2 regions of the Geomonas agri genome follow, and region 2 is predicted to be linked to the other one. Evidence: riboswitches for the same ligand, from Rfam matches in the RefSeq annotation. Region 2 holds a riboswitch; the other holds the start of a gene.
What was found. A riboswitch is a leader RNA that binds a small molecule or an ion and turns the genes downstream of it on or off. The one in region 2 is predicted to bind S-adenosylmethionine.

Region 1 (6,468 bases), on a different contig from region 2:
AGAAGGCTGGCCCTGCCATCGGCCCGGTGCAGGTCTACCTGGACCAGGCCCTGCGCCTGGACGTGAAAGAGGGGGCGAGCCTGAAGCTGAAGTCTTTGCAGGTGCTTAGTCCCGAGGACTTGCAGGCGCTCTTTCTGTACGACGTCTGCGACGCCGACCTGGACAGCATCGTTCACCTCTCTGGGTTGGAGGAGCTTTATCTGTGCGGGCCGGAACTGACCGACTCGGCGCTGCTTAGCATCTCGACCCTGGCCAACCTGAAGCGGATTTACCTGTACCAGACCCGGATTTCTGACCGCGGCCTGGTCTACCTGCAGGGGATGCAGGGGTTGCAGGGCCTGACCAGCAGCGGTAACAGCATCACCGACGAAGGGCTTGCGGTCTTCCAGCAGGCAATCCCCGGGGTGAAGACGGTGAGCTTTAAGTGGAAGAGGTGAGGTAAGGCAGGGACGGTGTGCGTGAAAACTGAAATGAGAAAAGCCCGGGAGATGACCTACCCGGGCTTTTTGCATCTTAGGCGTTGAGAAACCTCGCCATGTCGGCGATAAGGTCGTCCGGGTCCTCGAGCCCTACCGACAGGCGCACCAGGGTGTCCTTGATGCCGCGCGCCTCGCGCTCGGCCGGGGGCATCGCCGCGTGCGACATCTTGGCCGGGTAGGAGAGGATGCTCTCCACGCCTCCGAGGCTCACCGCGAAGGCTGCCAGCTTTACCCCTTCCAGCAGGCGTTTGGTAGTGTCGTAGCTGGTGAGCTCGAAGGAGAGCACGCCACCCGGGCCGCTGGCCTGCCGGGTGTGGATCTCGTAACCGGGGTGGTCGGGCAGGCCGGGATAATAGACCCGTTGCACCTCTTTTTGCTCCCCAAGCCAAGCCACTATTTTTCGGGCACTTGCCTGGTGTTCCTCCATGCGGACCTTGAGGGTTTTTAGCCCGCGCAGCACCAGCCAGCAATCCTGCGGCCCGAGCACGGCACCGAACGCATTCTGGATGAAACGTAGCCGCTGCCCCAACTCCGGGTCCCTGGCGATTGCGAAACCGCAGATCACATCGGAGTGGCCGTTCAGGAACTTGGTGCCGCTGTGGACCACGATGTCGCAGCCAAGCTCCAGTGGTCGCTGCAGGTACGGCGTCATGAAGGTGTTGTCCACGATTGTGAGGATGCCGTGCTCCTTGGCCAGCGCGACCGCCGCGGGAAGATCGGTGATCTTGATCAGCGGGTTGGATGGGGTCTCCAGGTAGAGCGCCCTGGTTTCAGGGCGGATGGCCGCGGCGATGGCGGCATTGTCGGTCGCGTCAACAAAGGTCGCCTCCAGCCCCCACCCCTTGAACAGGGTGGTGAGTAGTCTGAATGTGCCGCCATAGACGTCCTCGCACACGACCAGATGGTCGCCCGGCTGGAACAGCAGCAGGGTAGATGCGGTGGCCGCAATCCCCGAAGCAAAGGCCAGGCCTACGGCTCCCTTTTCCAGCCCTGCTATCGCCTCTTCCAGCGCCTCGCGAGTTGGGTTGCCGGAGCGGGCGTAGTCGTAGCGCCCGAAACTGTCGATGGAGCGCTGCGCGAAGGTCGACGAGAGGTAGATGGGGTGGCTGACGGAGCCGTGCTCGGCGTCGATCGGATCGAGCCCGTGGATCAGTTCGGTGGCGAATTTCATGCGTCTTCTCCTTCAAATGCCTGCGCCAGGTCGGCGATCAGGTCGTCCTTGTCTTCGATCCCCACCGAGAGGCGCAGCAACAGGTGGTTGATGCCGAGCCGCTGCAGCTTCTCCGGCTCGATGTCGGCGTGGGTCTGCACCTGGGGGAAGGTAATCAAGCTCTCGACCCCGCCCAGGCTCTCGGCGAAGGAGATGAGCTGCGTCTTCATCAGGAGCTGGTTCACCAGCGCCGGATCGGTCACCTCGAAGGCGATCATGGCGCCATAGCCGCCACACTGGTTCTGCATCAGCTCGTGCCCGGGGTGACCGGTGAGTCCGGGATAATAGACCCGGCCGACCTGGGGATGCCGCTCCAGCCACTGCGCCAGGGCCAGGGCGTTTTTCTGTTGCCGGTCCATGCGCAAGCCGAGGGTTTTGATGCCGCGGATGGTGAGCCAGGAATCCTGCGGGCCAAGCACAGCGCCGGCGCCGTTTTGGTGGAAGTAGACCTTTTCCGCCAGGGTCGCGTCCTTCACCGCCACCAACCCGCAGACCACGTCGTTGTGGCCAGCCAGGTACTTGCTCCCCGAATACACGGTGATGTCGGCTCCGAGGTCGAGGCAGCGCAACAGGTACGGTGTCAGGAAGGTGTTGTCGACGATGCAAAGCATATCGTTGGCCTTACACAATTCCGAGAGGGCACGGACGTCGGCAACCTTCAGGAGCGGGTTGGTGAGCGATTCCACGAACAGGGCGCGGGTGTTGGGACGGATCGCCTGTCGTACCAGCTCGACGTCGCTGGTGTCGACATAGCTGAAGCTCAGGCCGAACTGCTGGAACAGTTTCTCGAACAGGCGGTAGCTACCGCCGTAGAGGTCCTCGGTAACGACAAGGTGGTCACCCTGCTGGAAAAGGAACATGAGGCTGGTGATGGCGGCCATGCCGGAGGCGTAGGCGAAGCCGCGGCTGGCCCCCTCGAGCTTGGCCAGCCCTTCCTCGAGGGCCTGCCGCGTGGGGTTGCCGGAGCGGCTGTAATCGTATCCGGTGCTCTGTCCGAGGCCGGGGTGGCGGAAGGTGGCGGTCTGGTAGATGGGGACGGTGACCGCGCCGGTCCGGCTCTCGCGCTCCAGGCCTATCTGTGCTACGGTTGTTGCGATGTTCATCGTAGCCTCCAAATGAAAAAGTCCCCTTCCGGGGTCGGAAGGGGACTTGTCACTATGGCTCGGTCCGCACTTCCTTATCTTTCGGAACGTTTCCGCTCCGCAGGATTTGGCACCTTCCCCCCGTGGGGAGGTTGCCGCGATGTCACAGGGCCAGTCCCTCGATCGCTCTAGATAAGTAATGCTATTCGGTTTTAAGGGGTGCTGCTTTAACCAGTGTCTTAGTAATACTGGGATGGTCGGGTTTTGTCAACCGCAAAACTCGACTCTTTGACTAATGTAAAAGTTATTTTTGGCAAATCTTTACCTTAGCGTTCCGCTCGTGTTGTCGGTCTGCGCCGCTACGGTTAAAGGTCTGGGAGGAGTCTTGATGCTATTTGTGGGGCTTGTTCTATATCTGGAGGAGAGGTGACAGACACATTATCTTTCATAGCGAAATGCGATCGAACATTCTGTCGATTCCTTTTGTTACCTTACTGACATCCGGCGATCATATTGCCTGTCATTGATGCGCATCTGTGGCTTTACTGGCTGACACAAATAAAGTTTATTTTGTGGATTTGACAATGCAGCGAAACCTGCCACTATATTTCCAAGCAGATAATGATCTATGGAGGGATAATCAATGGCAACTTTGGTAGAGATCGCGGCTCAGATCGTAGCGTCACACGCGTCTAGCACTCCGATGACTTCTGATCAGCTTATATTCGAAATCAGCAAAGTGCACAGCGCCCTCAAAAACCTTGAAGCTGGTGAACCTGTCGAGGGTGTAGAGGAATCGAAGCCTTCTATGAGCGTTAAAGAAGCGTTCAAGAAAGGTGAGGTTGTCTGCATGCTGTGCGGCAAAGGGGGCTTCAAGACGCTGGCGCGTCACCTGAACACCGCGCACGGTATGAAACCGGGCGAATATAAGAAGCAGTTCGGCATTCCCGGCAAGCAACCGCTGGCGGCTAGGAACTACTCCGAGGCGCGCAGGAAAATGGCGCTGGACCGTGGCTTAGCCGACAATCTCGCCAAGGCGCGCGGCGTGCGTATGGCCAACATCGAGGCCAAGAAAGCCGTTCCCGTCAAGGCAGCCAAGCCTGCCACGGCCGCGAAGGCTGCCAAGCCAGCCAAAGTTGCCAAGGCTCCTAAAGCGCCTAAGGCGCCCAAAGAAAGCGCCAAGGCCAAGGTGGCCTGATCGTCCCCCTGACGTTGTGAAAAAGCCGCTCCCTCACGGAGCGGCTTTTTTCGTTTTGGGTAGGCTAGACGAACGAAGGTTTCTACCTTGCCATGAAAGGAGACGTCATGGCTACCAAGGCACATCTCCTCTGTCTCCTCTTCGCAAAGGGGAGGACGCGAATTCAGGTTCCGGGCTTCGTGGACTGCTGCAGACAAGTTTTTTGCGAATCTCCTGATTGGACCTTCACAAAGGGGGATGCGAGTTAAGGAACCGAGCTTCGGGGCAGCTAACAAGATCTTTCAGAATTTCCCGATGGGCCTTTGCCGAGGGGAGACTGGCAGCGCTGCACGTGAACCGGGCGTTTCCCCCTTTGCGAAGGGGGGCGGGGGATTTACTCCTTTTATATTGGTTTTTACCTTCCCCTTCGGTTAAACTCGCCTCCCCCCCGGCAGTTGCTCAAAGCTCGACCATTGATTACTCACTGCTTTTGCATGGTTGCCAAAGCGATGCGCGCGTGTGACAATGCTTCCTTGGGAAAAAGACACGGATGAAGTAGTGTCAGTAGGTGGTGCCGCCGGGTCTTTCGGGTTCAAAGTAGTGATGTATATCGTGAAGCTGCAACTGACATGCGCCGCCTACGGGAGTCAGATATGCGGACACTGGTTGATCTATTCCATAGTTTTGCGCAGTGGGGTGACAAAACCGCCTTGGTGAACCGTACCGGCGTACGTCGCTTCGCTGTCTCATATCGGGAACTTTCGGTTCTTTCCCTCAAAATGGCCGCGCTGCTGGCACAGCACGGCGTGGAGCCGGGGGACCGCGTCCTCCTATGGGGACCGAACTCGTCCTGGTGGGGTGTGGCCTACTGGGGCATCATCATGCGCGGCGCCATTGCGGTGCCCGTCGACTTCATGTCCGACCGCGGCCGCGCCGAGTCGATCCTGAAGCTGACCCAGGCCAAGGTGGTGCTGCAAAGCCGCTTCAAGCCGGAGCGGCTCCAGGTCGACAACTCCCTGCTTCTGGAGGATCTGAAGTACCTTCTGGAAGACGTGGTGCCTTACCCGGACGTGGTACATCCCGCGCCCGACGACATCGCCCAGCTCATCTACACCTCGGGGACCACCGGCAACCCGAAAGGGGTGATCCTGACCCACAAGAACCTGGTGGCCAACATCCTGCAGATCAACCAGCAGGTTCCCATCATCACCCCCGAGTTCTCCTTCCTCTCGCTGCTGCCGCTGTCGCACATGTTTGAGCAGATGGGGGGCTTCTTCACCCCGCTGTACCGCGGAGGCGCCGTCATTTATCCGCGCACGCTGAAGCCTTCCGCTATCATGGAGGCCTTGGGCGAGGAAGACGTCTACGTCGTCATGTCCGTGCCGCGCCTGATGCAGCTTTTGAAGACCACCATTGAGCGCGAACTGACCGAGAAGCACCTCTCCGGCGTCTTCGCCGCGTTGGCCAATTTCGGGGCGGGGCTCTCCAAGCCGGCAAGGAAGAAGCTCTTCTTCCCGGTGCAGAAAAAGTTCGGCGCCCACTTCACCGTTTTCGTTTCTGGCGGTGCCCCGCTTGACCCCGATGTGTTCCGCTTCTGGGACAGCATGGGATTCACCGTTCTCGAGGGATACGGGCTTTCCGAGTGCGCGCCGGTGCTCTGCGTCAACACCATTGACAAGCAGGTCGCGGGCTCGGTGGGGCCGCCGCTTCCCGGTGTCGAGCTTCGGCTGGACGGCAAGGAGGTGGTGGTCAGGGGGGACAACGTCTTTCCGGGCTACTACCAGAACGAGGAGGCCACCCGGGGCGCCTTCACCACTGACGGCTGGTTCAAGACCGGCGACCTGGGCGAAATCGGGCCGGACGGCTGGCTCACCATTAAGGGACGCGAGAAGGAGTTGATCGTCACCGGCGGTGGGGTAAACGTCTACCCCGACGAGCTGGAGGCAGTGCTCAACAAGGTCCCCGGCGTCAAGGAGTCCTGCGTCATCGGTCTCGACCGTGGCGCGGGGGAAGAGGTGCACGCGGTCCTCTTGCTTGACGAAAGCGGCGTGAAGCCGGACGAGATCCTCGCCCGCGCTAACGCCCAATTGGACACCATGCACCAGATCACCGGCTACACCATCTGGCGCGAGCCTGAGTTCCCCAAGACCACCACGCTCAAGATCAAGAAGTTCCAGGTCAAGGAGCAAGTGAAGCAGGGCGCCGCCGCGGGGGGCGCCGGGGCCACCCAGGACCACCTGGTGAACCTCCTGGCCAAGGTGACTGGCGCCGACCCGGGCACGATCAATGAGGACTCGCTCCTGGTCGCCGACCTTGGGCTCACCTCCATCGGGCGACTGGAACTGGTCAACTACCTGGAGCAGGAATTCCGCCTCGATATCGAGGACTCCCAGATCGGGCCGCAAACCAGGGTCTCCGAGGTGCGCCGCATCATCGCCCGACGCGAGAAGGGGCGTCGGCGCGGCCACTACCGCTTCTGGACCAACACGGCGCCGGTGCGCGCGCTGCGCATGCTCGGTG
Region 2 (6,468 bases):
ACCTGGAGCGTCTGGAACGCTCGGCCCGCTATTTCGCCTTCCCCATCGCCGACGGCGCCGCGCTGCGGGCCCTGGAGGAAATTGCCGCGGGGCTTTCCCCTTCGGTGCGCCACAAGGTGCGCCTGTTGCTCTTTGAGGATGGCCGCCTCAGCTGCGAAGCGGCACCGCTCCCCGAGGCGGCGCCTGAAGCGAAGGCCGCCTTCGCTCGACAGCGTGTCGATTCCGGAGACATCTTCCTCTACCACAAGACCAGCCGCCGGGACCTGTTTCACCAGGAGCTTGCTGCCCGACCCGACCTGGACGAGGTGATCTTCGAGAACGAGCGGGGCGAAGTGACCGAGGGAGCCTACAGCAACGTGATCGCCGTCGTCGACGGCAGGCACTACACACCCCCGCTTGCCTGCGGGCTCCTCCCGGGCACCCTGCGCGAAGAACTGCTGGCCCAGGGGGCGATCGAGGAACGGGTCCTGAAAAGGAATGACCTGGCACGGGCCGAGGCGGTTTTTCTGGTAAACTCGGTGCGCGGGTGGCGGCGAGTGAGGCTTCAATGAGAGGACAAGCTGCGCCCCCCTCCCAGCCTCCCCCCTCCAGGGGGAGGGGAATGGACTGCCGATACTAATCTGGCTACATCACATGTAGAAGGAGGATGAAACATGGAAACGTACGGCTTTTTAGGCTTGGGCATCATGGGAAGCGCCATGGCCAAGAATCTCATCAAGGCGGGCTTCAAGGTCAAGGTCTGGAACCGCTCACCGGCTAAATGCGAGGAGTTCGCGGCACTCGGGGCAGCCGTCGCGGCGACGCCGGCGGAGGTCACCTCATCCTGCGCCATCACCATCGCCATGCTGGCCGACCCGGCCGCAGCCCACGATGTCTGCTTCGGCCCGCAGGGGGCCCTGGAAGGGATCGGCGCGGGACGGGGCTATGTGGACATGTCCACCGTTGACGCCGCCACGGCCCAGGAGATTGCCGCGGCGGTCACCGCCAAGGGGGGGAGATTCCTGGAGGCACCCGTCTCCGGGAGCAAGAAACCTGCGGAGGAAGGCACCCTCATCATCCTCGCCGCCGGCGACCACGGCCTCTTCGACAAGACCATGCCGCTCTTCGAGAAGATGGGGAAGAAGAGCCTGTTCCTGGGCGAAGTGGGACGCGGAGCCGAGATGAAGCTCATCGTCAACATGGTCATGGGCGGCATGATGACCATCTTCTGCGAAGGACTCGCCCTCGCTGAGAAAGCTGGTCTCGCCAGCGCGGACCTTCTGGACGTGCTCGACTCCGGCGCGTTGGCCAACCCGATGTTCAAGTTGAAGGGGGCCCAGATGACGCAGGGGATGTTCGATCCCGCCTTCCCGCTCAAACACATGCAAAAGGACATGCGCCTGGCCGTGGCCTTGGGCGATACTCTGAACCAGCCGTTGGCGTCCGCCGCGGCAGCCAATGAGAGCTTCAAGAGGGCCAAGGGGATGGGTCTCGCCGACCGAGACTTCTGCGCGGTCCTGAAGGCGATCGCCTCATGAAGAAGCTTCTCTCCTTTGCCGGCGTCACGCTTGTCACCAGCGCGTTGCTGGACCCGTTGATCCAGTCCGGCCTGGACAAACCGGTTCCCTGGCTGCGCGATATCGGCATGCTCGTGGCAGGGGTGGCTTGCCTGTACATCCTGATCAAATACCACCGGCAGTTGTAGCGGTAGTTGTGAACCTGGGGCTCAGTTTGCCGTTGACAAATAAGAGTGGCTCCCTTATTCTGCACCGAAAATTGAATAGAAAGACCTGCTTATCTAGAGTGGTGGAGGGAAAGGCCCTGCGAAGCCACAGCAACCGGTCCATTGGGCGACAGGTGCTAAATCCTGCCGAAAGGCGAAGATGAGAAAGGCGCTTTTAGTTATTTGTCACACCCGAAAAGCCCCTTCTCACACAGAGATGGGGCTTTTTTCGTGCCGCCCAACGGCACCCGAAAGTACGAGAGAGATATGTCCTACGGCATTGTGACAGAACAGATCGCCACCTTCGACACCGAACTGCGCCTCGAGAGTGGCCGTATCCTCGGGCCGATCGATATCGCCTACGAGACCTACGGCACCCTCAATGAGGATCGCTCCAACGCCATCCTGGTGACCCACGCCTGGACCGGCAGCGCGCACCTGGCGGGCCGCTACAGCGAAGACGAGAAGCGCGCCGGCTGGTGGGACGATATCGTTGGCCCGGGCTGCCTGCTCGACACCGATCGCTACTTCGTCATCTGTTCCAACGTTATCGGTTCCTGCTTCGGCTCCACCGGCCCGACCTCCATCAACCCCAAGACCGGCAAGCGCTACAACCTCGCCTTCCCGGTGATCACGGTGCGGGACATGGTCAAGGCCCAGGCGTTGCTCATGGACCGGCTCGGTATCGAGAAACTTTTCTGCGTCTTGGGTGGCAGCATGGGAGGGATGCAGGCCCTTGAGTGGACCACCCAATACCCGGACCGCGTAGCCTCGGCGGTAGTGCTGGCCACCACGCCGCGCCCGTCGGCACAGGCGATATCGCTGAACGCGGTGGCGCGCTGGGCCATATTCAACGATCCCACGTGGAAGAAGGGGGAGTACCGCAAGAACCCAAAGGACGGACTGGCGCTCGCCCGCGGCATCGGCCACATTACCTTCCTTTCCGATGAATCAATGACCGCCAAGTTCGGTCGCCGCTTCTCGGCCCGCGACGGTCAGTTCGACTTCTTCGGGCAGTTCGAGGTCGAGCGCTACCTCAACTACAACGGCTACAACTTTGTCGATCGCTTCGACGCCAACTCCTTCCTCTACTTGGCCAAGGCACTCGACCTCTACGACGTCGCCGCCGGTTGCGAGTCCCTGGAGGAGGCCTTCGAGCCGATCAAGGCGCCGATCCAGTTCTTCGCCTTCACCTCCGATTGGCTCTACCCCCCGGCGCAGACCGAGGAGATGGCGGTCTCGCTCCAGAAGCTGGGCAAGCCGGTTGAGTACCACCTGATCACCTCCGCCTACGGCCATGACGCGTTCCTGCTCGAACACCAGACCTTCACGCCGATGGTGCAAACCTTCCTGGACGGCATCAAGCTGTAGGCCCTTGTCCACTCGCCCTCTCCCCTTGGGAGAGGGGACACACCCAATAAAAAGGGCGGATGATTAAGAATCATCCGCCCTTCGTTGTTTCATTTCCGCAGTTACCCGCTATTGCCACCCCATGATGGCAGCAACGTCCTCGTTCAGCACCATGTCCTCGCCGCTTGGAACCACGAAGACCTTCACCCTGGAGCCGTCCGCACTGATCAGCATCTCCTTGCCCCCCTTGAGGGCCTCCTCGTCCCGTTTCAGGTCCACCTCGATACCGAACGGGCTCATCTCCTGGAGTGCCATGCCGCGCACCGGCCAATCCTCCCATCCCTCGCCGTAGGTGAAGACAATGGCGTCCGGCTTCCCGGTCACGGCGATGTAGGCGCCGAGGTATTTTCTCAGCCGGTAGGATTCCATGTCGAGCGCGAGCTGGCAGCGGGCGTCACCCACCACCGCCTCGTCAACGACCGTCCGCCGGCTGACCCTGCGCCCCACAATACCGGCCAGGCCGCTCTTCTGGTTCAGGAACAGGTCGAGCTCCGTCACAGAGACACCCGCCTCGTTGGCCATGAACGGGATGATGCCGGGATCGATGTCCCCGCAGCGCGTTCCCATCATGACGCCCTCCAGCGGGGTGAGCCCCATGCTGGTATCTACGGATTCCCCGTTTTTAACCGCGCACAGCGATACACCGTTACCGGTGTGGATGGTGACGATGTTGGCCTTCTCCAGCGGCACTCCTACCAACTCGGCGCCTCTTCTGGCGGCATGCAGGTGGGACTGGCCGTGGAAGCCGTAGCGCCTGACGCCGTGCTTTTGGTACCACTCGTAGGGGAGCGGGTACATGTAGGCGGGCTCGGGCATGGTCTGGTGGAAGGCGGTATCGAAGATGGCAACCTGGGGCAGCTCCGGGAGAAGCTCCTGTGCCGCGCGGATCCCGGCGAGGTTGGGGATGTTGTGCAGCGGGGCGAGGGTCGCCACCTCTTTGATCGCCTCGACCACGTTTTCGTCGATCAGCACCGATTTGGTGAAACGCTCTCCCCCGTGCACCACGCGATGCCCGATGGCCTTGATATCGGCGGCACCGGAGATCAAACCTTCCCCGACCAGGGTGTCCAGGATCAGCCGCAGTGCATCCTTATGGTCCGCGCATTCCCCTTCCAGGTGCTTCGCATCCGCGCCGGGAACCCGGTGGGTGAGGAAGGAATCCCCGACTACGATCCTTTCCACCATGCCGGTGGCCATGACGGTCTGGTCGCCCCAGTTGTAGAGTTGGTACTGCGCCGAGAACCTACGGCAGTTGAGGGTGAGAATCAGCATGCTGCTAAACTCCGATCCGGGCAGGAGAAAGCTCAGCCGTGCCCGCTGCTATTTGCGTATCACCGGAAGTGGTGCCGGGATGTCAGCTACGATTCGTGTGGAGAGTATGATCGGTGGGATGCCGCGGTCTTCACGGTCTCGCATTGACGGAAGGTCCATAACTAGCACTATCTGTTGAAAAGTGCAAATAGTAACGGGTATGACAAAAGGAAACTAACGGGAATCACTGAGGATGAAGTCCGCTATGACGGGGCGGTGATCCGAAGCCCTGCTGGTACCGACCCAGCAGTTCTGGGCCTTGATTCCCGGCGTGGTCATGATGTGATCGATGCGCATCCAGGACGCTCTCAGCCAGGGTACCTTGTTCCTGAGCAGGAAATGCCCGTAGGTGTACCCGTATCCCCGCCCCGCCTGTGCGAACGCGTCGGTCAGGCCGGCTTTCCTCAGGGCCTCACATACCAGCGAATGGTCCGGCGAGTTGAAGTCGCCGGCCACCACGACCTCCCCCTTTTCCTGCGCCAAGTACCCGGACACCGCCTGGGCCTGCCTGAGGCGCGTGTTCACGTTAGCCTCGAAACGGTCGATGGCCTTGGGGATGTACCATGCGCCCCGGCGCGCCTTGCGGAAGGCGTTGAGGCCTCTTCTGGGGGTCTTGAAGTGGACGTTGTAGAGGGAGATGTCGCGAGAACCGACCTGCACCCGGCAACGCAGGAACGATTCGCCCTTTCTCTCGTGGTAGGGGAGATCATGCACCTCGACATTGGAGATGGGAAGCCTGCTGGCTACGACGTACTGCCCTTCGTTGTAGATCTGCCAGCCGGCGAGGTAGTCCGCCAGCGGCCCGTCCCCGGCATCCACGGCGTCCTGGAACAGGACGATGTCCGGGCGGCTCCTGGACAGTTCCTCGATGAGCGGCATCAGGTCGCGTTTGCCATACTTTACGTTCCAGGTCATCACCCGCAGCGTCTGCGGCGAATTCGCCCATGCCTTGCGCGGAGCCCAGTGCCAGTCCATGATGGGCCCCACAACCCACAACACTCCGAGAAGTGGCACCCACACCAGGATTTTCGCGTTGCGAAAGGCTGCCATGGTCAGTAAGAGCCCCGGCACGACCCATATGATTTGGGGTAGGTAAAAGTTCAAGGCGCCCACCCAGAAACGATCCGGGCCGGCCCAGTTGAGAATTGTGATGGCGGCCAGCAACAGCACGTAGGCCGCGTTCAGTCCGAGGAGCCAGTTGAACATATCCATCCGCCTGCCTTTCAAGGCGCCGGGGCTGTTACGTCCTGTCCCCGGCGCGCCCCTGCCAACCTCAAGGCTTGCACATGCTCTTGTTCCAAAAGCAGGCCACCTCTTGAGGCAGTTGGTGCCAATACTGCCCTTCGTACTCCGTCCTGATATGGTCCAGCAGTTCCCGGTACATTTCGTGAGGATACTCGTCATACCCGACGGTGCCATCGAAACTCATGTAGTCGGGGTGGGTGATCAGCAGGGCCATGCCGCCGTGCTCAGCGATCCAGCGCAGTTTCTCCTTCCAGATGTTGATGTCTTTCTCCCGAAACAGGATGAACACCGTAAAGTCCTGGGGGAGGGTGTAGGGGAGCACCACGTATTCCCTTCCCGGGACCTTGGTCTGGCGCACCGGGAAGATCGTTTTCAGTCCATCCGACTGGGGCTCGAAAGGGTCTGTATCGAAAGCCGACGCCTCGTAGATGATATCCAGCTGGTGCAGCCATTCGAAGTTGTGGTAGACGCACGGAGAACGAAAGCCGACGGCTCCCCACTCCTTCAGGTAGCTGTTGATCTTCACGGCATGCTGCTCGAAGGTCTCAGCCGACTCGTAAAGCTTCCTGTTGTGCTCCAGGCCGTGCACCCCTACCTCGAAACCTTGATTGACCAGCTTTTTCCGCAAGGCAGGAGGGAGATGGTAGTCATACGCGACGAAATTGAACGAGGAGCGAAAGCCGAGTTCCTGCTCGATGGCCATGAGCTGTTCGCACCGTGCCACTCCGCGGGCCGTGTCCACATCGTGGGTCAGCACCACGGCAAAGCGTCTTCCCTGCGGCCACCCCGGGAACCCTGGA

Region 1: it holds a riboswitch for S-adenosylmethionine, as region 2 does, so the genes downstream of both, K7R21_RS05270 (trans-sulfuration enzyme family protein) here and metX (homoserine O-acetyltransferase MetX) in region 2, are expected to answer to the same signal.

What each region holds. Positions count from the first base shown of each region.
Region 1 covers NZ_JAINZO010000001.1:1,210,232-1,216,699, forward strand. The annotation lists gene K7R21_RS05260 (molecular chaperone DnaJ) at 1-437, shown strand, start outside; gene K7R21_RS05265 (trans-sulfuration enzyme family protein) at 514-1,650, opposite strand; gene K7R21_RS05270 (trans-sulfuration enzyme family protein) at 1,647-2,792, opposite strand; SAM riboswitch class I at 2,864-2,970, opposite strand; gene K7R21_RS05275 (MucR family transcriptional regulator) at 3,415-3,969, shown strand; gene K7R21_RS05280 (AMP-binding protein) at 4,602-6,468, shown strand, end outside.
Region 2 covers NZ_JAINZO010000002.1:1,210,386-1,216,853, reverse strand. The annotation lists gene pabB (aminodeoxychorismate synthase component I) at 1-551, shown strand, start outside; gene K7R21_RS16640 (NAD(P)-dependent oxidoreductase) at 654-1,517, shown strand; gene K7R21_RS16635 (hypothetical protein) at 1,514-1,684, shown strand; SAM riboswitch class I at 1,771-1,869, shown strand; gene metX (homoserine O-acetyltransferase MetX) at 1,970-3,073, shown strand; gene K7R21_RS16625 (acetate kinase) at 3,182-4,384, opposite strand; gene K7R21_RS16620 (endonuclease/exonuclease/phosphatase family protein) at 4,598-5,629, opposite strand; gene K7R21_RS16615 (polysaccharide deacetylase family protein) at 5,697-6,468, opposite strand, start outside.